Regions from separate parts of the Alkalihalophilus lindianensis genome, predicted to be linked through region 2. Evidence: riboswitches for the same ligand, from Rfam matches in the RefSeq annotation. Region 2 holds a riboswitch; the other holds the start of a gene.
What was found. A riboswitch is a leader RNA that binds a small molecule or an ion and turns the genes downstream of it on or off. The one in region 2 is predicted to bind cobalamin.

Region 1 (11,856 bases), on a different contig from region 2:
CTCTTGAAAAGACAACACACTCATTAAGGCAACAAGAGACGAGTCCGTTAAGTAATCAGCAACTTTTATTGAATAATCAGTTTGTACGCTATCTAAGAAAGCTAATAGACCAATAATTTTCTTGAATGATTCTTGTTCAGGCTCGGTCAGGTTTTTAAATTGCTTTGCATCATGAGTCATATTGATTTCAAATGGCGTCCAAAAATTTGCTAGCATATTTTTATAAAGGGGATATGCCCAACTAAAACGGACATCATCCCAATTTAGGACATTTGAGCTTTTTCCATTTACGATCGCCGTTGATGCATTAGGAGCTGTGGGATCATAGAGCTTTCTCTTTTCTAGATTCATTGATTCTCCTCCTCATAATTAGCTTGAACAACTTTCACATTCATCAACTGAGACTGATGTCGAACGTACATAGTAGGTTGTCTTCAACCCTTCTTTCCAAGCAAGCAAGTGAAGAGTAAGCAACTCTTTTGCTTTCACTGTACTTGGTACGTAGAGATTAAACGAGATGCCTTGATCAACGTGGCGTTGTCTCGCACCATTCTGTCTTATGCTCCACTTCTGGTCTAAGGCATGTGCAGGCTTGTAATACCATGTCGTTGTAGGATCAAGATCAGGTGCTACAACTGGAATACGATAATTTTTCTTTTCTTCGATGTAGTATTTTGAAAAGATCGGGTCGATGGAAGCTGTTGAGCCCGCGATCAGTGAAGTAGTCGCATTTGGTGCTACCGCCATCACATAACCATTTCTCATCCCATACCTAGATACTTTTGAGCGAACCTCTTTCCAATCCTCATTTTCATACCCACGCATTCTAAAATACTCTCCACTTTGCCAATCTGAGCCATCGTAATGAGGATACGCGCCTTTTTCTTGTGCTAACTGTGCACTCGCTTTTATGGCTGCTCTATTAATTCGCTCATACACACGATCTACTTCCTCAATAGCCTCATCACTTTCCCAGATAATGCCCTTTTTTGCTAGATGATGATGCCATCCATACGTACCTAATCCAATTGCTCGATACTTTTTATTTGTCTGCTCTGCTTGTTTAACTCCTATTTGGTTTAAATCAATCACATTATCTAGCATACGTACTTGAATTGTGACCACTCGCTCTACGACCTCATCCGCTAACACTGTCCCAAGTGAAAGTGAGCTTAAATTACATACGACATAGTCACCAGGCTTCTTTTTAATCGAAATCATATCTTCTTCTAGCTCTTCTTCAATGACCGTAGTTGCACTCATATTTTGCATGATCTCTGTGCATAGATTAGACCCGTAAATCATCCCTTTATGGCGATTAGGATTTAATCGGTTTGCCGTATCACGATAGAACATAAACGGGCTCCCTGTTTCTAATTGAGAAAGCATGATACGTTTCATAATCTCTATAGCAGGAACCTCTATCCGCGAGAGCTCAGAATTCGCTAAGCATTCAGCATACTTTTGTCGAAACTCCCCTTCGCCTCTTGCTTCATCATAGAAATCTTCCAAAGAATATCCCATCTTAATTCGAACCTCATGAGGGTCAAACAAAGACCAATTCTCTCGCTTCTCAACTGCTTCCATAAATACATCAGGAATCGTAACAGCTGTAAATAAGTCATGTGTTCGTTGACGTTCATCACCGTTATTTAACTTGGCATCTAAAAAAGCAAATATGTCCTTGTGCCAAACATCTAAGTACACAGCAATTGCCCCTTGACGTTGCCCTAACTGATCGACACTCACCGCAACATTGTTAAGCTGCTTCATCCAAGGAATGACTCCAGACGAGACATTCTTAAATCCTCTAATCGACGAGCCTTTTGCCCGGATCTTACCGAGATATATTCCAAGTCCACCACCATTTTTACTTACGGTTGCGGCATCTGTACAACTATCAAAAATAGAGCGAAGGTCATCATCGACTGTATCAATAAAACAACTCGAGAGCTGACCACCTACTTTACCAGCATTACAAAGTGTCGGTGTGGCAACTGTCATATATAAGTTAGACAACGCCCAATAGGCTTCTTTTACTAAATCAAGCCGCTTATCTTGCGGTTCTTCTACCATCAACATCATCGCAATGACCAACATACGCTCCTGTGGCAATTCGATAATTTGATCTTCAAAGTTCTTAGCTAAATAACGATCGGCTAATGTTTTAATCCCAATATATGTGAATTTTTCATCACGAGTTGGTTCTATCACAAGAGCTAGTAGATTTAGTTCCTCACTAGTATAGGAGTCCAGACGTTTGTCATAGATACCATTTTCTATTTGCTGTTTGAAATAGGCAGGGAAGCTTAATGGAAGAGAATCAACTTCCTCTCCTCGCCCTTTGGCAATATGCTCTTTCAAATCATTGATATAGCAAAATGACGCTACAAACGTCCAATCCGGTTGATCAACGGAGAGTTCATTTAATGCTGATAATGCGCGTTGCTGCCATGTTAATGTAGATGTTTCCTCTAACCACTCCTCTGTTACTAGATTCGGAAAACGTTGCTGTAATTGTGTATCTTGCTTGTTCATCATCTTTAATTCTTTCATTTCTCTCACTCCTCATCTCGATAACAAATAAAAAAACGCCCTACCCCTCAATTTGAGAGATAGGACGTAAAACGGCTTCGTTGGTCGTTGCAAACTAAACGAGCAGTAGACAGTCACTTAAAATAGCGCTTGTCTAGTCGCTGCCGTCTCACTTCTCATCCCCCGAAGATAGCTGACTAAGAAATGGTGGCAGGTCTCCTGACTTGTGCTTCACCTTACTTTGAGCCTTCCCGTATAAGCACCTATTAAGCACTCTTATACAGTGGTTGCCTCATTTCATCCACACTTACAGTTGCGGGGACAGTTCTGGATTCTCACCAGATTCCCTATTAAGCTGCTAAGCAGCACCAACATTTCGTAATACAATATATAGTTGAATAAAACTTCCAATGCTACGATATATTGAAATCGTACCGGAAATATAGCTGAGATGCAAGACTTTTCTTTCAATCAAATTTTTAAAAGCCCTGTTGCATATTAGCATCAAGGCTTTCATTCTTATTCCTTAATTTTAACGGCCGTACCATAAGCAATGATCTCTGCTGCAGACCCCATAACCGTCGATGATTGGAGACGCATTCCGACAATTGCATTTGCTCCTTTTTTCGTCGCCTCCTCTACCATGCGATGGATCGCAAGCTTTCTGGCTTCATCCATCATCTCGTTGTACCCTTTAATTTCACCACCGACAATTCCTTTAAGCCCCGCTGTAATATCACGGCCTATATGCTTCGTCTGAATCGTTCCCCCTTTTACGTAGCCAATCACTTCGATAATCTCAGATCCCGCAATTGAATCAGTAGTCACTATTTTCATAATCAATTTCCTCCTCTTTCTCCTTTTTTCGTTCCAGCATAAAAACGATTAACACTGCTAGAAAACTAGCTACATTTCCTCCAACCGCTAGTAGAGCCCATGTGATATTAATAAAAACAAAAAGAATGGTCAGCAGTTGAAAAAGGACAGCTAGACTGATAAGAACGAATTTCAAGCGCCTATACATAGTTCTTTAACCAATCTCTCATCGTCTTTGTTAGCTCTTTTGAGAGGGGCTTTGTTCCAGTCTTTTTATATGCCTTTTTAAGTTGAAGAATGGAATAATCCTCCTCTTGATCTCTAAGCATATGATTCATCCCTTGGATAATCTTCGCCTCTACCTGTCCCTCTACTAGCTTCTCTACTTCAAACACTCGCTCCGGTATCACTTGGAGATCTTTTGATCCTGTAATGGCAAGGATGGGACACTCGACTTTCTTCAATGACTCTCGCACATTAAATTGATAGTGCTCGCGAAACCATTTTGCATTTACTTTAACCCCTTGAAAACGAGCCGTTACAGCATCTGCCCTCATCATCTTTTCATCAAATTTCGGTCCCTGCTTTTCCACTCTTTCTACTACTTTAAATAGGTTCAGAAGTTTGCCCCTTATCCCCTCGATATCTTGTAAGCCTCTTACCATTTGATGGCGTTGATAGGAAAGGGCCTCAGCCATTGATTCAGATGCACCAGCGAGTAAGATTAACCCTGCTACCTTTTCATCTTCTATAACTGCTGGCGCAAGCATGGCTCCCTCACTGTGACCAACGATGAACACACGCTTTGGATCCACCTGTGGGTGTTTTTTCAAAAAAAGAAGCGCAGCCTTCGCATCCTCAACTAAATCCCACATCCCTGCTTCCATATAGCTTCCGGTCGACTTCCCCACTCCCCTTTTATCATAGCGAAGAGTGAGACATCCATTTCCCACAAAAAAAGTGGAAAGAGAATTATACAAATTAAAAACTTGCTTTCCTTTGCCATTCCCATTTCGATCAGCTGAACCTGATCCTGATAAGATCAGAACAGCCGGATAATGCGGTTGCCCTTTACTAGGTATGTCGATTGTTCCACTGATCGTGATCTCACCTTGTTCAATTGAAACTTCTTTTGAACTCATGACTCCGCCTCCGGTATCAAAATGGTTGCCAATGTTCTGGCACGTCTATTTTCATTCGGCTTCTTATCAACTGCTTCTTGAATCAACTGACCTACCTTTTCTCCAAACTCTAAAAGTTCCTCATCGCTTAAATGAAGCGTTGCTTGCCAAAAACCTAGCCCATCTTCTTTATATGATCGGGGTTCCGCACTCATGACATAACGTTCAAACTCTTTCAGTAAGTTCGCTTGGTACGTCATAAAATACTTTAAATACTCTTCAGGTGCAGTCTCTTTTATTTCTTCATCAGAGATAGTCAAATTATCGGTCACTACCGCATAGACCTTCTCGACCGTACCTCTAACTTTGTTCGTTTCCACTACATGAATAAGTCCAGCATCTAAAAGAAGCTTCAGGTGACGATACATCGTTGCTTGCGGCACATCCTCAAGATGATCGATCAGGTGTTGCACCGTTTGATTTGGTGTTTTAAGAAGCTCTTGAATAATTCTCATGCGGATTGGATGGAGCATGATATCAGCCTTTTTTCGGGACACGTCGTACCCTCCACTTTATTATTATCATTATATATAATGATAATAATATATTTGTATGTCCTTGTCTAGCTTACCCACCACTACCTCCAACAAAAAAGGCCCTGTCTACTCGACAGAGCCTCCCAATAAAAGTATTAGCTTGCTTTTTTCACTGAACCTGCTTTAGCAGCTTCGTAGAAATTATTGAAGTAATCATTCGTTTCAGCTACAATGACTTTCCACAGTAATAACAAAGCAATTAAGTTTGGAATCATCATTAAGGCATTCGCCATATCCGCAAAAGCCCATACAGTTGCAAGGTTTGCCACTGTACCAACACCACAAGCTGCGATATAAACAAGACGGTATCCTGCAATTCCTCTTGATCCAGCAAGATACTCAAAACATTTTTCCCCGTATACATACCAACCAACAATCGTCGAGAAACCGAAGAAAATAACAGAGAACGCGACAATGTATTCTCCTACAGCACCAAGTACTGAACCAAATGCTGCACTTGTTAATGCCCCACCTTCAAGAGACGGATCATGAGTGACACCTGAAAGTACGCCACCAGAAGGATCCCAGAAGCCTGTAATAAGAAGGGTCAGACCAGTCATCGTACAAACAATGATCGTTACAATAAATGTACCAGTCATGGCTACAAGTGCTTGTTTAACTGGGTGATCAGCACGTGCATTACCTGCAATTAATGCTGCTGTACCAAGACCTGCTTCATTAGAGAAGATCCCACGAGCAACCCCATTACGAATTGCTTCAGATACGACTACTCCAAGGAAACCACCAGCTGCAGCAACAGGATTAAAGGCATAATAGAAAATTAGTTCAAAAGCAGGAATGATCATATCGTAATTTAAAATAAGAATTAAGGTTGCACCGCCCATATAAAGGAAAGCCATAATCGGCACAAAGAAACTAGCAACTGTACTAATACGTTGAATTCCACCAAAAATAATGACACTTACGAGTACAATTAAAATTAAACCAGTTACCCAATTAGCCATACCGAAACTGCTGCTCGTTACATCAGCAATGGTATTAGATTGTACACTGTTTCCGATTCCTAAAGCGGCAAATGCACCGAATACCGCAAACGCAATGGCTAGCCATTTGAACTTCCGACCGAGCCCTCGCTCGATGTAATACATAGGTCCACTAGAATACTCACCATTATCATTCTTGACACGGTATTTAACCGCAAGTAATGCCTCGCCGTACTTCGTCGCCATACCTAGTAAACCAACAATCCACATCCAAAAGATTGCTCCCGGTCCACCTAATGTAATAGCTGTAGCTACCCCGGCAATATTACCATTCCCGATTGTAGCCGCAAGCGCAGTCATCAAGGCTTTAAAATGACTTACATCCCCTTCAGCAGCTGCATCTTTACTATCTTCTTTACCAAAGCCAATCTTAAATGCATAAATGAGACGACGGAATTGTAACCCTTTTAAAGCGATGGTTAAAAATAAGCCTGTCCCAAATAATAAGATTAAACTAGGAGGCCCCCATAATACGTTATTAATCTTTCCTAGTATGTCTAAGATGTCCATAACTTTCACTCCCCACAGATAACGCTTTCATATATTATAATAAGAATGTATATGTTATTCTAACATGGCAATGCAAGCTTTTGTTTGTGAGAGCACACAAACTGAAAACGCTTCACTTGTGATTTTCGACAAAATACTGACGACTATTTTCCTAACTATAGATAAGGAGTTTTCCTATGACCGATAAAAATCACCAATCATTTAATCGACAATTTGACTCGTTAGAAGAATTTGTTGACGCGATTAGTGAACGCCTGCAATGTCCGGTAACGATTGAGGATTCTAATCATCATTTACTCGCATACAGTTCACATGATGATGGTACAGATGCTGCTAGGATTTCGACGATTATTGGCAGACGCGTACCCGAGAAAGTGATTAATCGTTTTTGGAAAGAAGGCGTAATCCCTACCCTTAACCAAAGCGATGAACCACTTGTCATTCCACAAATTCACGATATTGGCCTTGGTAATCGTGTCGCGGTCTCTATCCGAAAAAACAATGAAGTGCTCGGATATATTTGGGTACTTGAAGTGGGGCGCACCCTTACAAAAGAAGATCTTGCTGACTTAAAGCTTGCTGCTAGTAAAGCTAAAAACCAACTTCTACAATTAAATATGCAAAAGAAAAAGAAAGAAAAGAATCATCAAGAATTGCTGTGGCAAATGATCACAGGTGATGCAAGAAATCATCAAGTGATCGCAGAACAACTCTCTAAAATTGGGATAAATCCTCAAAAACCACTTGCTGTCATTTTGTTCAGCTTTGATGTTATGAGCGATGAACTTTATAAAAAGCTAGTATATGTAGCCAAAACAACTCAAAAGATCAATATTCTCATTCAAACACTAGATGAAAATCAAGTCGTATTCCTGATCTCCTCACACATTCAAAATGACTTTGTGAAAGAGACCAAAGACTTCATTGAAACATTTAAAACGCAAATAAGGGAACGTTTTGGCATTTCTCAGATTTGGTCAGGATGTGGGTATGCGTATGAAAATTATGAATGGATTAAAAGAAGTTATGATGAAGCGACAAAGGTGATTTCTCTAAAGCAAAGCTTTGATCAGGAGTTACAATCAGCTACCTTTTATCATGAACTTGGCATCTTTCGCTATATAGATATTTTGCAACAAGATGAACAAGTCAAAGATATTTCTATCAACCCTGCTATAAGAAAGCTCGAAACTTATGATCTTGAGCATCGCACTAACTTATTAGAGACGTTAGATGTGATTCTTAATAAAGACGGGAACATGAATGAAGCAGCCAAGGAGCTTCATTGCCATGTAAACACGTTAAATTACCGACTAAAACGCATTCAAGAGATTGCCAATATACAATTAAAGGACCCGGTGCAAAAGCTAGGCTTATATTTAGATATGAAGCTTTTTCGCGGACGCTAACAAACGATTAAGACGATTTGTTAAATCGAACAAAAAAACGTTTACATTTTCAACTTTACACACAATGCGTTCCTCCTTTTGTGGATTTATACTAACGATATAACAAACATCCGTTTTAGGAGGACGACAAACATGATTATTGGTATTCCAAAGGAAATTAAAAATAACGAAAACCGCGTTGCAATTACGCCAGCTGGTGTTGTTGCATTAACTAAAAGTGGCCATGAGATCTTAATTGAGCAAGGTGCTGGGATTGGTAGTGGATTTGAAGATACTGATTACACAGCAGCAGGAGCTACAATTATCCCAGAAGCGAAAGATGTATGGGCAAAAGCTGAAATGGTCATGAAAGTTAAAGAACCACTTAGCTCTGAATATGGCTACTTCCGTAAAGGGTTAATTCTATTCACATACCTACACTTAGCAGCAGAGCCTGAACTTGCTAAAGCACTAGTAGATAGCGGTGTGATTGCAATTGCATATGAAACAGTTGAAGTAAACCGTACACTTCCACTACTTACTCCTATGAGTGAAGTTGCTGGTCGTATGGCTTCTCAGATTGGTGCACAATTCCTTGAGAAATCTAAAGGTGGAAAAGGAATTCTTCTATCAGGCGTACCTGGTGTGAAACGCGGAAAAGTAACAATCATCGGTGGTGGTGTTGTTGGTACAAACGCTGCGAAGATTGCAGTTGGTCTTGGAGCTGATGTAACTCTTATCGACTTAAGTGCAGATCGTCTTCGTCAACTTGATGATCAATTCGGTAACGACATCCAAACTCTTATGTCAAACCCACTTAACATCGCTGAAGCTGTAAAGGAATCGGACCTAGTAATTGGGGCTGTATTAATTCCTGGAGCAAAAGCACCTAAGCTTGTTACAGAAGAAATGATCAAATCTATGTCACCTGGTTCTGTTGTTGTGGATGTGGCAATTGACCAAGGTGGTATTATCGAAACAGTTGACCAAATCACAACTCACGATAACCCAACTTACACGAAACATGGTGTCGTACACTATGCAGTAGCGAACATGCCTGGAGCAGTTTCTCGTACTTCCACAATCGGCTTAACAAATGTAACAATGCCTTATGCAATGCAAATTGCTAACAAAGGCGTTGAAAAAGCTGTAGCTGAGAACCCTGCATTAGCACTTGGTGTAAACGTTGCAAACGGAGATGTTACTTACAACGCTGTGGCACGTGACCTTGGCTATGAGTTAGTATCTGTTATGGATGCACTTAGTAAAACACCTGTTCAAGCATAAGAAAGTACTATAATATAGATATAAACCTACCCCCTCGGTCTCCTTTGACTGAGGGGGTCTATTAAAAGAAAAGTAGAATTTAAAGGAGTTTGTCAGATGAAGACGAGCAGTTTCAGACATACATATGCAGATATCTCATTACGTGCCATAGAAGAAAATGCAACGTCGTTTAAAGCCTCCTTACAAACACCTGAGTGCAGATTGATGGCCGTTGTTAAAGGTGATGGGTATGGCCATGGTGCAGTCGTTGCTGCAAAAGCTGCCTTGCGTGGTGGGGCGACTTATTTAGGTGTTGCGATCTTAGATGAAGCCATCGAGCTACGTGAAGCAGGGATTGATGTTCCTATCCTTGTTTTAGGATACACAGGCCCCCATGCGTTACAAGAAGCGATTCAATGTAATATCACAATAACGGTATTCTCTACAGATGTGCGTGATGCCTTACTTCAACTCGCACCCACTTTAAGCAATCCTATTAAAGTTCATATCAAAACAGATACTGGTATGGGACGAGTCGGCCTGCAAACAGAAGAAGAACTGCTTGAAGTCATCTCACCCTTAGCTCAACATGAAATGATCGAGATTGAGGGATTGTTCACTCACTTTGCAGAAGCAGATGCCCCTACTTCTACTTACACAGATGAACAATTCGAAAAATTTCTTTCTTTTATCAATGCTTTAGAAAAAGAAGGAATAATGATCCCCATTAAACATTGCTGTAATAGTGCCGGGACACTCTTTCACCGTGATAAACATCTTGATATGGTACGAGTAGGTATTAGTCTGTATGGATTAAAGCCAGATCCTGACCTTAGATTTCCTATTAAGCTAACTCAAGCTATGCGTCTTTATTCCAGTATTGTTTCATTGCGCACCTTGCCAGAGGGGTCGTCCATTAGCTATGGTAGAACACATAAGCTATCCGAGCAAAGAATCGTGGCGACAATGCCAATAGGCTATGCGGATGGGTTATCCCGAGCCTTATCAAATAAAGGTCATGTACTTTTTGGTGATCAACACGCCCCTATTATCGGAAGAGTATGTATGGACCAAACAATGATTGATGCAACCGACCTAACTGATATTCAGGTTGGAGATGTAGTAGAATTCCCAATTGATGAAATGGCACAGCTTACGAATACGATCAATTATGAGATTGTTTGTGCCATCAGCAAGCGTGTACCAAGATATTATGATAAGCTCTGACCCTCTTCGGTCAGAGCTTTTTTTAAAAGTACTCGATGATAAGGATTATATTTCATGGGTAAGGGTAAAGGGTAAGATGGGTAAAGAACTATCTTCGATAAAGAGAGAGGGGAGGCTTATGTACCTTACGAAAGAAGAGATTTACATGATGTTGCTTCATTTAAATGATGAGCAACTCGTAAAGGTCTATCATTATATTAATACATTACAAAAGGAACAAAAGATCACTTCTTCCCCAGACGTGAACCCAGATAGTAAAACTCCCAAGTAGTAAACAGGTTACGAGTATGAATGCTCGTAACCTCCTTTTTTATAGGGAAACACTTTCACCTTCAGGGCTAATATGAGAGAAAGTAGTAACATCAAATAAACCTGTATCTGTTAACTTCAGGGATGGGATGACTGGCAGGGCTAGAAAAGAGAGAGTTAAAAAAGGATTCGATTCGCCTGAATAGCCCAACTCAACTAAACCACGATCAATTTGCTTTAACTGTTTCATTACTACCTCATGCGGTGCAATCGACATTAGTCCACCAAGCTCTAACGGAAGAGCTGCAAGAACCTTTCCTTTTGAAACAACAACTAACCCTCCTTGGATGCGTTCAAGCTCTTTAATAGCTTGTGCGAGGCTTTCATCATCTACTCCACATGCAATAATATTGTGGGAATCATGCGAAATCGATGTTGCGATCGCCCCCTGTTTAAGACTAATCCCTTTTACAATGCCCACTCCAAAATGTCCAAGCTCATGATGTCTCTCTGCAACAACTAACTTTAGTTGATTTTTTTCGATCGAGGGTTTAAAAAGTCCACCTTCAACCGTCACTTCTTCACACAGAGATTTCGTAACAATTGATCCAAGTTCGACTCCAATTATTTTTGCTTTCGTCGAACCTAATCTGAGCTTTAGCGCATCTGACCCCCATTTCTTCATGCGTACACTACTTAGTAAAACTTCTGGTGGTTGCAAGGAATCTCTTACTTCGCTTATTAACTGACCTTCCTCAACTACCTTTTCACCTTTCACATACACTGCTTCAATCGTGATATTTTTTAAATCAGATAATACAATAAAGCTCGCTTCGTATCCTGGAGCAATGGCGCCTTTCGTTTTCAAGCCAAAGCACTCAGCCGCATTTAAACTAGCCATTTGAAGAGCTTGAATGGGATCCATTCCAAGCTTAATTGCTTTTCTTACACTCGCATCAATGCTCCCATCTTCCACTAATTCATCGAGATGTTTGTCATCTGTGGCGAACACAAACCGTCTTGCGTTATAAGGAGTTACCGATCCAATTAAAGCTTCCATATCTTTTGCAGCTGTTCCTTCTCTCATCAAGACATACATTCCACGTTTAATTCGTTGCTTTGCTTCCTCCGAACTTACTGCTTC
Region 2 (11,856 bases):
GTTCCCAACAACAAAATTAAGTATAATGAATAAAGGGTGTCCCGAAGTTATTTGTTCTGGGCACCCTTTATTAAGTTATTGAAAACATCATTCTTGTAAAGATAAAGACATTATAGTCCCAAAAGAATCTCTTTTATTTTAAAAATGCCTCTGTTGTTTTCACTGTTGCATAGATGCCATTTAATGCGGCCATAAATGCGTAATGAACATGATCAGCGGGAATGATTTTATCTTCAATTTGTAATGTTGTGTTTGCACAAGCATCTTCAATCACTTGGCATGTATATCCTTGTTCAACTGCTGCACGTACTGTTGCATCAATACACATATGAGACATCATACCGCAAACGATTAATTCTTTAACCCCTTGCTCTTGTAGTTTTTCATTTAAGTTTGTATTGAAGAAGCTATTCGGCATATGTTTTTCAATGACTGTCTCGCCTTCTATTGGGCGTACTGACTCATGAATTTCGACACCTTCTGTATTTGGATGGAAAAAAGGAACGACTTCACCTTCTGTGATATGCTGTACATGAAAGACTGGTGCGCCTGTTTCTCTGAAGTGTGAAAGCAGTTTAGCCGTATTTTGTGCTGCTTGCTCAGGGTTTGTTAAAGCCATCTTTCCATTTGGGAAATAGTCATTTTGAATATCAATCACTAATATAGCTGTTGTCATTTTCTTCACCTCTTAAAATTTTATATAGTATAAGAATATACAAGTTTCAAAGTAAAAAAGAAAAATAATAATAAATTTTTAACTTTTTAAAAAAACAGATGAATTAAAATAATGGTTGCCATATATAATAAATCATAGTTTAATAGACAGTATATTAAAAGTGCCCAAGATATTGTTTTGGGATAATAGGGAAATCAGTTAAAGTCTGATGCAGCCCCCGCTACTGTAAGTGTTGATGAAAATGTCAAACCACTGGAGTATTCTACTCTAGGAAGGGACATGAGTAAGATTTAGACACAAGCCAGGAAACCTGCTTTTAATATTGTATCCAATCTTCGGAGGGAGGATGTGGGATGATCATATTAGAGTTCTTGTAAGTAGAACTCTACTTTGGACATGCCTACCTACCTTAACTTCGAAAATGAAGCTAAGGTTTTTTTATTTTCTATCACAAGTTAAAACAAGGTGCATAATTTTTCGTTATGCTTAAAAGGGAAGCACGGTGTAAATCCGTCACGGTCCCGCCACTGTAAGGGGAAGTTTCATTGTATGAAGGTCACTGGTAATTCGGGAAGACACAATGAAATGATGAACCCAAGTCAGGAAACCTGCCTTGATTTTTTTTCTTCAATACCTACGGGTCATAGGTAGAGAAGTGTAATAGATGCTGCTTATTATAAGTATGGCGTTTAATGCACCTCTACCTAGGGGTGTATTTTTATTTTTTTGAAATTAGGAGTGAGGATATGACTACTTGGAATTTGAATGGTACAAAAAAGCATGTATTGATTTGTAATGGCTCAAGTTGTATGCGAAAAGAAGGTGAAGAAATTACGTTAGCGATACGAGATGAGATTAAAATTAGGGAACTAGATCAACAAATTCATACATCGAGAACTAGGTGTAATGGACGTTGTAAAGATGCATGTGTGGTTGTTGTCTACCCTGAAGGAAACTGGTATTCAGTTACTTCAAGTGAAGTAGGGAGGTCTCTTATAAAGAGTCATCAAGATTCAACAGTTAACTTGAAAGATTCTCTAATTTACAGCTTTGATAATGATGAAATGAAAGCAATCAACACAGATAAATGTATTAAGGGTATATCTAAAGTTGAATTGGAAGGAGCAAAGAGTTAGATGAAACGGCTTACATTTGATGATTAAATACGGATGTTTAGCTTGTTGGATATAAGGAGGGATGTAAAGTGCTAGGTAAATTACTGGTTATTGGATTCGGGCCTGGTAGTTTTGATCATATGACAAATAGGGCACTAACTGCAATTCAAGAGAGTCACTGCATCATTGGATATAAAACATATGTCGATCTCATTAAAGGGTTATTAACAGATCAAGAGATTATTAGCACAGGAATGTCAGAAGAAGTAAGTCGTGCCCAAGCAGCTGTTCGCCTTGCTGAAGAAGGAAAAACAGTAGCGGTTATTTCTAGTGGAGATGCTGGGGTCTACGGGATGGCTGGACTCGTCTATGAGGTGCTAATTGAAAAAGGATGGTCAGAAGCAACTGGTGTGAGTGTAGAAGTAATACCAGGAGTTTCTGCGAGTAACTCTTGTGCCTCTTTATTAGGTGCCCCGATTATGCACGATGCATGTACGATAAGTTTAAGTGATCACCTTACTCCATGGACACTCATTGAAAAAAGAATTGATGCGGCAGCACAAGCAGATTTTGTTATTAGTTTATACAATCCTAAAAGTGGACGAAGAACAAGACAGATTCAAGAAGCTCAGAGAATCCTCCTCGAATACCGATCGCCCCAAACGCCAGTCGGTCTAGTGAAAAGTGCTTTTCGTGAACGTCAACATGTAGTGATCACAGATCTTGAAAATATGTTAGATCATGATATTGGAATGCTTACAACAGTTGTCATAGGGAATTCATCTACTTTTCTTTATGATGAAAAAATGATTACTCCTAGAGGATATCAAAGGAAATATACGTTAGATACAACAGAACAACGTTTAAAACCTCATGAACGCTTACGAAACGAAAATGAACCTTGGGCACTCCATCAAGGAAAAAAAGATGGCGAACGAGAAATAGAAGTTTCCGCAACAACGGAAGAATTAGTACCTGAAGAGACTTCTTTAGAGTTAGCTTTGGAGGCTTTGAATAAAGTAAGAGGTGATTCTAATAAAATTCAACATACAACGACGGTTCATCATCCCGTTGTCTCTGTATTTGAGTTTGCAATAAGTCCTGGAGTAGCCAATAAGCATTTTACTCCCAAACAAATGATTACTTTGGCAGAAGTTGTTGGAGATGAAGGGAAAATGGAATATACACCACATCATCAAATCCATTTGCGAATCCCGACCTCTCAGCCTGAAATTATTACAGAAAAACTAACAGAGGCAGGATTTATTCTTGAACCACTTGGAGATGTTTTTCAACTGAAAGCTTGTGATTTCTGTGATGGTGAGAAAAAAGATTCCATTACTTACGCAGAAGAGATCCATGAAAAGCTTAGTGGACTTGAACTGCCAAAAGAGCTGAAAGTTGGGTTTAATGGTTGTGGGATGGCTTGTTATGGAGCAGTGAATGATGACATTGGTGTAATTTTTAGAAAAGGAAAATTTGATCTGTTTTTAGGTGCAAAGACAGTTGGGCGTACTGCTCATGCTGGTCAACCGGTAGCCGAAGGCATTGAGCCTGATCAAATCGTGGATGTTATTGAAAAGATTATATATGAATATAAAGAAAAGGGTCACCCTAACGAACGCTTGTTTAAGTACTTTAAACGTGTTGGCAAGATTCGAAATTATACATACAAAGACATGACACCCAAAATTGAAATTGAGCCGGCTCCATGCGGAGATTAATAATCATAAGGGGAGAATAAAATGAGAGCAATTTTACTAGTAGGACATGGAAGTAGAGATCCTGAAGGAAATGAACAAGTTAGGAAAATGATAGAGGAACTATCTACTCAGTTAGATCCAAGTCTATTAATTGAAACTTGTTATTTAGAATTTGCCAAACCAACAATAGAACAAGGCATTCAATCATGTGTAGAAAAAGGGGCACAAAGCGTGTTTGTAATTCCGCTTATGCTACTCGCTGCTGGGCACTCAAAAATTCATATCCCAGCCGCAATTGATGAGGCAAAAAAGAAATATCCTCAAGTGCAATTCATTTATGGAAGACCTTTTGGCATCCACGAGGAAACAATGGAAATCTGTAAAGATCGCCTAGTGGAAGTAGGGGAAAATTTAGCAAATGCGGACCCTAGTACAGCAATACTTTTATTAGGTCGAGGTGGTAGTGACCCGGATGCTAATGGTGATTTGTATAAAATTACTCGCTTGCTGTGGGAAAAGCTCGATTATAAGTTAGTAGAACCTGCCTTTATGGGAGTAACTGATCCACTTATTAAAGAAGGTGTTGAACGATGTATTAAACTGGGGGCCAAAAAAATCGTTATCTTACCATATTTCTTATTTACAGGCATATTAATCAAACGCCTAGAAACGATGGTTGAAGAGTTTGAACAGGAGTATTCAGGCATTGAATTTAAACTAGCAGGCTATTTTGGTTTTCATAGGAAATTACAAACGATTATTAAAGATCGAATTGAAGAGGCACTCCAAGGTGAGGTTAAAATGAACTGCGATACGTGTCAGTACCGAATCGAGGCGATGGAACATATTGATCACCACCATCATCACGATCATGACCATGACCATGATCACGACCATCATCATGACCACCAACACCAAGAGGTTTAGAAGCTATGATTCTCTTTTTAGCTGGCACAAGTGATGCAAGAGAATTAGCAATATTACTTAAGAATGAAGGACATTCTTTGGTTACAACAGTTGTTACGGATAATGCAGCGATCGAATTGAAAAAGGCTGGACTTGATGTTTATGTTGGACGATTAAAAAAAGAAGATTTTGTAAGGATGATCAAAAAACAAAGATTTCAAGCCATTGTTGATGCCAGTCATCCATTTGCAGAAGAAGCAAGTCTGAATGCGTTAAACGCTGCAACTGAAGCTGGAATTTCTTATATTCGATATGAACGTGAAAAACAATCTCATGACGGTAAAGGTATCACAAAGGTGGATAGCTATGCTATTGCAGCACAACAAGCTTTTGAAAAAAAAGGAGTCATTATGCTAACGACTGGAAGCAAAACTCTTCAAATCTTTACCGAGATACTGTTGCATCAACCTGATATTCGGGTAATTGCTCGGATGCTTCCTCGCAAAGATAATATGGAAAAGTGTGAACGATTAGGTTTTCCACAAAAAGATATTGTAGCTATTCAAGGACCTTTTACAAAGGAGTTTAATAAAGTCCTTTATCAGCAATATGGTGTAACCACAATGATTACAAAGGAAAGTGGAAAAGTTGGATCAGTCGATGAGAAAGTTGAAGCAGCAATAGAGCTTGGTATTGAAACAATTATGATTAAAAGACCAAAAGTTGATTATAAAAATCTTTACTCAGATTTTTCCGGTGTGTTAGCACATATCAAAAATTTATTAGTAGAGAGATAATAACGAACGGAGGAAAATAAAATGGACTTTCTTACAGATTTTAAACCTTTAACAGTACAGCCACAGGAGATTGAAGGCATGAGCTTCAATATGATTGACGAAGAATTTGGTGAGCATTCGTTTACAGAAGAGCAATATAAAATTGTGCAACGAGTCGTTCATGCCTCAGCCGATTTTGAACTTGGTCATAGCATGCTTATTCATGAAAAAGCAATACAAGCAGGGATCAAAGCCATTAGGAATGGTGAACAAGTCTATGCGGATGTTCAAATGATTGTAAGCGGGGTTAGCAAAGGAAGGATTGAAAAACATGGGGGAAGTGTGAACGTTTATATTTCGGATGAAGATGTAATGAAAGAAGCAAAAAGGTTAAATACAACTCGCGCAATCATTTCTGTAAGAAAAGCAATTCAACAATTTGAGGGGGGCATTTTTGCAATTGGAAATGCACCTACTGCATTACTTGAGTTAATTCGATTGATTAAGGAAGGGTATGCAAAGCCTAGTTTAGTAATTGGTCTTCCGGTTGGGTTTGTATCAGCACCTGAATCAAAGGAAGAATTAGCAAAGCTGGATGTGCCTTTCATTACAAATGTTGGTAGAAAAGGCGGTAGTACGGTTACAGTTGCGGCTTTGAATGCAATATCCCTCTTAGCTGAAAAGGCATAAAAATGGAAGCGAAAGTAAAGAAGAAAGATAAGAAAGAGATGCGTTCTGGTTATACAACTGGGGCGTGTGCTACAGCTACAACAAAGGCAGCACTAGTTGCTCTCATCACACGAGAAGAGCAACTAGAATCTACAATTTACTTGCCAATTGGGAAATTTGCCACCTTCGAGATGGAAAAATGTCACATTGGTTCTGATTTTGCTGAAGCAGAAACGATTAAAGATGCAGGGGATGACCCAGATGCCACGCATGGTGCCTTGATTCAGGCAAAAGTTTGCTGGTCTTTGAAACCTGGAATTCATTTAGACGGAGGAGTTGGAGTTGGGCGTGTCACGAAAGAAGGCCTCCCTGTGCCAGTAGGAGAAGCAGCAATTAATCCAGTGCCTAGAAAAATGATTTGTGAAACTGCTGAAGAGATCCTTCAATTATATGGAATCAAAAAGGGGATTACAATTATCATTTCAGTACCTGCTGGAGAAAAGATGGCGGAAAAAACGTTAAACAAACGTCTTGGAATCATTGGTGGCATATCAATTCTTGGGACAAGGGGGACCGTGATTCCTTTTTCTAGTTCCGCTTATATGGCAAGTATTGTTCAAGCGGTAAGTGTTGCTAGGGCAAGTGGGTGTGAACATGTCGTGATTTCTACAGGAGGAAGGAGCGAAAAGTATGGCATTCAACAATATCCAGAACTTCCGGAAGAAGCCTTTATTGAAATGGGGGATTTTGTTGGCTTTACTTTAAAACAATGCAAAAAGCAAGGTGTAAAAAAGGTCTCACTTGTGGGAATGATGGGAAAATTTTCAAAAGTTGCTCAGGGTGTGATGATGGTTCACTCCAAAAGCGCACCTGTTGATTTCAACTTTTTAACGAGTGTGGCATGTGAAGCCGGGGTAACGGATCAAAGTTTAATTGAAGAAGTGAGGGGAGCGAATACAGCTTCACAAGTAGGTGATTTAATGCTTACAAATGGCTATGATGATTTCTTTACCATTCTCTGTAACTATTGCTGCACCGCAGGGTTAAAAGAGGTGCGAGGTGGAATCTTGATTGAAACAAGTTTGTACTCGATGAAGGGTACATTTCTTGGGAAGGCAGGAAAAGATGATAGAGCATAAGATTAAGGTCATTGGAATAGGTGATGAAGGAAAACAAGGTCTCCTTCCTCTCTATGAAAAATACATTTACGAAAGTGATTTATTAGTAGGTGGAGAAAGACTACTAAAATCATTTAGTGATTATCCTGGAGAAAAAAGGGTGATTAAGGGAGGACTAAAAGAGCTTGTAGATGATTTACATAAGGAATCACGGAAGGTGGTTATATTAGCCTCTGGAGATCCATTGTTTTATGGGATTGGCAGCTATTTAGGAAAAAAATTAGATATTGAAATCTATCCATATTTGAGCTCAATTCAACTTGCATTTGCCCGCATGAATGAAGGGTGGCAGGATGCTTATGTAACGAGTGTTCATGGAAGAAGTATCCAAGGCTTGGTCCAACGAATAAATGGTAGGGAAAAAATAGTACTTTTAACAGATGAAAAAAACACCCCTGCGGAAATCGCCCGCTACATGCGGTCATACGAAGTAAACGAATACCGTGCATTTGTTGCTGAAAATCTTGGGGGAGAAAACGAACGTTGTGGCTACTATGAACTTGTAGAGATGGAAAAAATGGAGTTTTCTCCTCTTAATGTGGTAATTCTTAAAAAGGTAGAGGCAGTTAAAACCTGGAGTTTTGGCATTGAGGATGATGAATTCCATCAAAGGAAACCTGAAAAAGGACTGCTTACGAAAAAGGAAATTAGAAGTCTTAGTCTTATGGCGTTAAATCTAAACGAGAATAGCATTATATGGGACATCGGTACATGTACTGGCTCAGTTGCAATTGAAGCCTGTCTCATTGCAAAAAAAGGACAAGTATATGCCATTGAAAAGAACGAACATGATTTAGAAAACTGTTATTTAAATCAAGTTAAATTTCGAACGGATTTTATTGCTATTCATGGGAAAGCACCAGATCACTTACATACATTCCCTGACCCAGATGCAGTCTTCATTGGAGGAACGGCAGGAAATATGGGGGATATTTTAGAGGCCTGTTGTTCTCGCTTAAAAGAAGGTGGAAGAATTGTTTTAAATGCCGTTACGATAGAAAACTTAATGCAAGCAGTAGAAGGGTTTAAGCGAAACGGACTTGAGACAACGATTACACTTGCTCAAATTTCAAGGAGCAAACCGATTTTAAATTTAACACGTTTTGATGCTTTAAACCCTATATATATAATCACAGCTCAACATAAGAAAGGAGAATCATAATGACTGGAACTTTGTATGGTTTAGGAGTCGGTCCAGGAGATCCGGAATTACTCACAATTAAAGCATTTCGCAAGCTCAAAGAGTCAGATGTCGTTGCGTATCCGAAAAAAAGAAAGGGTAGCAAAAGCTATGCTCATCGAATTATTGATGTTTACATAAAACCAGAAGAAAAAGAAATGCTAGGTCTTGTATTTCCGATGACAAAAGATCCTACTATTTTAGAGCGTGAATGGTCCAATACAGTTGATCAAGTGTGGGAGCACCTTAAAATGGGGAAGGATGTGGCCTTTGTTACAGAAGGGGATCCTCTTTTATACAGTACATTTATCCACATGATGAAACTAGTGAAAATGCGTCATCCTGAAGTGAAAATCCAAACAGTTCCAGGCATATCCTCAGTTAATGGTGCTGCTTCAAGACTTGGTATAGCCTTAGCTGAAGGGGATGATCATGTAGCTATAGTACCAGCGAGGGCTGACTATGAAGCAATGAAAAAAGTTCTTATTGAAAACGATTGTGTCGTTTTTATTAAAGTAGCTAAAGTTATAGATTTAATGCTTGAAGTATTAAGCGAGCTAGATTTGCTAGATAAAGCCTCAGTTGTGACAAAGGTAACTTCTGATGAAGAAATCGTTTGGGATATTCACGAACTAGACCGAGCTGAACTAGAATATTTAACTCTAATGGTGGTGAGAAAATAATGCAGATAACAATTATTGGAGCAGGACCTGGAGACCCAGACCTTATAACAGTAAAGGGCTTAAAAAAACTGAAAGAGGCAGATGTTGTTTTGTATGCTGATTCACTTGTTAGTGAAGCTTTAATAGAACAAGCAAACTCAGAAGCAGAAATTATTAAAACGGCTGGGATGCATCTTGAAGAAATGGTGCAAGTAATGGTTGAGCGCCTGAAAGAAGGAAAGCGAGTTGTGCGTGTTCATACGGGGGATCCCGCAGTTTATGGTGCGATAATGGAACAAATATCCATTTTGAATAAGCAAGAAGTAAGTATAGAAATTATCCCCGGTGTTAGCTCAGTCTTTGCTTCTGCAGCTGCACTAGGTGCTGAGTTAACGATTCCTGATTTAACTCAAACCGTTATCCTTACTCGTGCAGAAGGGCGAACTCCTGTTCCTGAAGCGGAGAAGTTAAGCGACTTAGCAAAGCATAATTGTACAGTCGCTTTGTTTTTAAGTGCAACTTTGACGAAGAAAATTGTAAAAGAGTTTTTAACTGCAGGTTGGAGCAAGGATACCCCAGTAGGGGTGGTATATAAAGCAACTTGGCCAGACCAAAAAATTGTTCGCTCTACACTGGAACACTTGGATGAGGATATGCGTGTAAACGGGATTCGAAAACAAGCTATGATTTTAGCTGGTTGGGCATTAGATAAAAATATCCATGATAAGGAATTTAAATCAAAGCTATATGATAAAGAATTTACTCATGGATTTCGAAAAGGTGTGAAGCCATGACACTCGTTTTAGAGGAAGGAAAGAAGGTAGAACTTGATAGAAAAGGGAGTTTTGCAATCGTCGCGATCACTAAACATGGCGTAGAACTAGCTCGAGACTTAAATTCAAAATTCCATCAATCAGATTTGTTCTATATGAGTAAATTTGAAAGAGGAGATGAACATAGACGTCACATCCAATTATTTGAAGGGAATGTACGCCTTTTGTTACCGTCCCTTTTCCAATCATATAAAGGAATTATCATGATTGTTTCCCTAGGCGCGGTTGTCCGAATGATTGCTCCAATTTTAAAAGACAAAAAAACGGATCCGGCTGTCCTAGTTATAGATGATAAAGGTGAACATGTCATTAGTGTATTATCCGGGCATCTTGGTGGGGCTAATGAATTAACGAAGGAAGTAGCTAACATACTTGACGCTAAACCTGTCATTACAACAGCATCAGATGTGCAACAAACGATTGCAGTTGATTTATTTGGGAGTCGATTTGGTTGGGAGTGGGAATCTGCTAAGAACTTAACACCTGTAAGCGCCTCAGTTGTGAATGAAGAACAAGTTGCAGTGGTTCAAGAGTCAGGTGAAAAGGAATGGTGGCATTATAAACACCCCCTCCCTGAGTCGATTAAGGTTTACTCGACGATTGAGGATGCAATGAAAGCAAAACCGAGAGCAGCATTAGTTGTGACCCACCGAAATTTAAAAAACACAGAAAAAGATATACTTAAAAATGGTGTTTTATATCGGCCAAAGGTCATTGTTCTGGGAGTTGGATGTAATAGAGGTACCTCTACCGAAGAAATTGAACAAGTTATCCAACAAACACTAAATGAATTGAAATTTTCAATAAAAAGTGTCAAGGCAATTTGCTCAATCGATTTAAAAAAGGACGAAGAAGGTCTCCTTGCCGTGGCTCATAAATACAACTGGGAATTTATTTGTTATTCGGCAAAAGAATTAAACCGCATGTCAATTCAGGACCCTTCTGAAACAGTATACAAATTTACAGGTGCATATGGTGTTAGTGAACCAGCTGCTATGTTATACAGTGGCGCAAAAACGCTTTCTCTTATTAAGAAAAAATCAGGAAATGTAACGATTTCAGTTGCTATAATTCCGTACTAGCGGAGGGGTTTTGAATGAAGGATCATCGAATCGTCATAGCAGGGACAGGGAGTGGCGTTGGAAAGACAACATTAACAATTGGCTTAATGTCTGCACTGAAAAAAAGAGGGTTAACGGTACAAGGCTTTAAATGTGGTCCTGATTATATTGACCCTTCTTATCATACTGCCGTCACGAATCGCACTTCTAGAAATCTAGATAGTTGGATGCTTGAAAAAGACACAGTATTAGATATTTTTGCACGTGGAAGTCAAGGAGCAGATATATCGATTATTGAAGGGGTTATGGGTTTTTTTGATGGTAAGAATCCGAAGAATAATGAAGGTAGTACAGCGGATATAAGTATGATTATTGAGAGTCCTGTTTTACTTGTTGTAAATTGTGCAAGTATGGCAAGAAGTGCAGCCGCTATTGTAAAAGGCTTTCAAGCGCTTGCTAAAGGACCCAACATTGTCGGTGTTATTGCAAATAGAGTCGGAAGTGAAGGACATTATAAGATTGTAAAGACGGCTATTGAACAAGAATGTGATGTACCAGTAATCGGTTACTTAAAACGAGAGCTTGACATAAAAATCCCTGAAAGACATTTAGGGCTGGTTCCTTCTATTGAAAGAGGGGAGCTAGATCCATTTTTTAATAAATTAGGGGACTTGATCCTAGAGACCGTGGATGTCGATCAACTTATTGAGCTATCAAAAGCCCCGTACCTACCTTTAAGTGAGAAAAAATCAATATTTAATAAAAAGAAAGAGGAGAATATAAGAATCGCAGTTGCGAAAGACGCTGCTTTTAATTTTTATTATCCAGAAAACTTAGAACTCTTGCAGTCCTATGGAGCTAAGTTGGTTTATTTTTCACCGCTATCAAATGAACCATTACCTGAAAATATTGATGGTTTATATCTAGGAGGCGGTTTTCCAGAAGAATATGCTAAGGAACTTTCACAAAACAAAGATGTTCAAGATTCTGTAAGGGTTGCGATTGGAAATGGATTACCAACTCTTGCGGAATGTGGAGGTTTTATGTATTTGACTGAAGCAATTGAAACAACAGGTCATTTAGAGTTTCCGATGGTA

Region 1: linked by a shared signal. The riboswitch ahead of RYX56_RS15125 (ribonucleoside-diphosphate reductase subunit alpha) and the one ahead of RYX56_RS12630 ((2Fe-2S) ferredoxin domain-containing protein) in region 2 are both predicted to bind cobalamin.

What each region holds. Positions count from the first base shown of each region.
Region 1 is NZ_JAWJBA010000005.1:24,480-36,335, reverse strand. It holds gene RYX56_RS15130 (ribonucleotide-diphosphate reductase subunit beta) at 1-351, opposite strand, end outside; gene RYX56_RS15125 (ribonucleoside-diphosphate reductase subunit alpha) at 370-2,541, opposite strand; cobalamin riboswitch at 2,728-2,923, opposite strand; gene RYX56_RS15120 (YbjQ family protein) at 3,055-3,372, opposite strand; gene RYX56_RS15115 (hypothetical protein) at 3,353-3,547, opposite strand; gene RYX56_RS15110 (alpha/beta hydrolase family protein) at 3,552-4,493, opposite strand; gene RYX56_RS15105 (helix-turn-helix domain-containing protein) at 4,490-5,029, opposite strand; gene RYX56_RS15100 (alanine/glycine:cation symporter family protein) at 5,164-6,582, opposite strand; gene RYX56_RS15095 (PucR family transcriptional regulator) at 6,759-7,991, shown strand; gene ald (alanine dehydrogenase) at 8,124-9,257, shown strand; gene alr (alanine racemase) at 9,354-10,463, shown strand; gene RYX56_RS15080 (hypothetical protein) at 10,582-10,734, shown strand; gene ade (adenine deaminase) at 10,774-11,856, opposite strand, start outside.
Region 2 is NZ_JAWJBA010000004.1:12,581-24,436, forward strand. It holds gene RYX56_RS12625 (cysteine hydrolase family protein) at 134-676, opposite strand; cobalamin riboswitch at 818-1,008, shown strand; cobalamin riboswitch at 1,123-1,306, shown strand; gene RYX56_RS12630 ((2Fe-2S) ferredoxin domain-containing protein) at 1,423-1,812, shown strand; gene cobJ (precorrin-3B C(17)-methyltransferase) at 1,932-3,515, shown strand; gene RYX56_RS12640 (sirohydrochlorin chelatase) at 3,537-4,421, shown strand; gene cobK (precorrin-6A reductase) at 4,427-5,197, shown strand; gene RYX56_RS12650 (precorrin-8X methylmutase) at 5,219-5,866, shown strand; gene RYX56_RS12655 (cobalt-precorrin-5B (C(1))-methyltransferase) at 5,869-6,984, shown strand; gene cbiE (precorrin-6y C5,15-methyltransferase (decarboxylating) subunit CbiE) at 6,974-8,185, shown strand; gene cobI (precorrin-2 C(20)-methyltransferase) at 8,185-8,886, shown strand; gene cobM (precorrin-4 C(11)-methyltransferase) at 8,886-9,659, shown strand; gene RYX56_RS12675 (cobalt-precorrin 5A hydrolase) at 9,656-10,780, shown strand; gene RYX56_RS12680 (cobyrinic acid a,c-diamide synthase CobB) at 10,795-11,856, shown strand, end outside.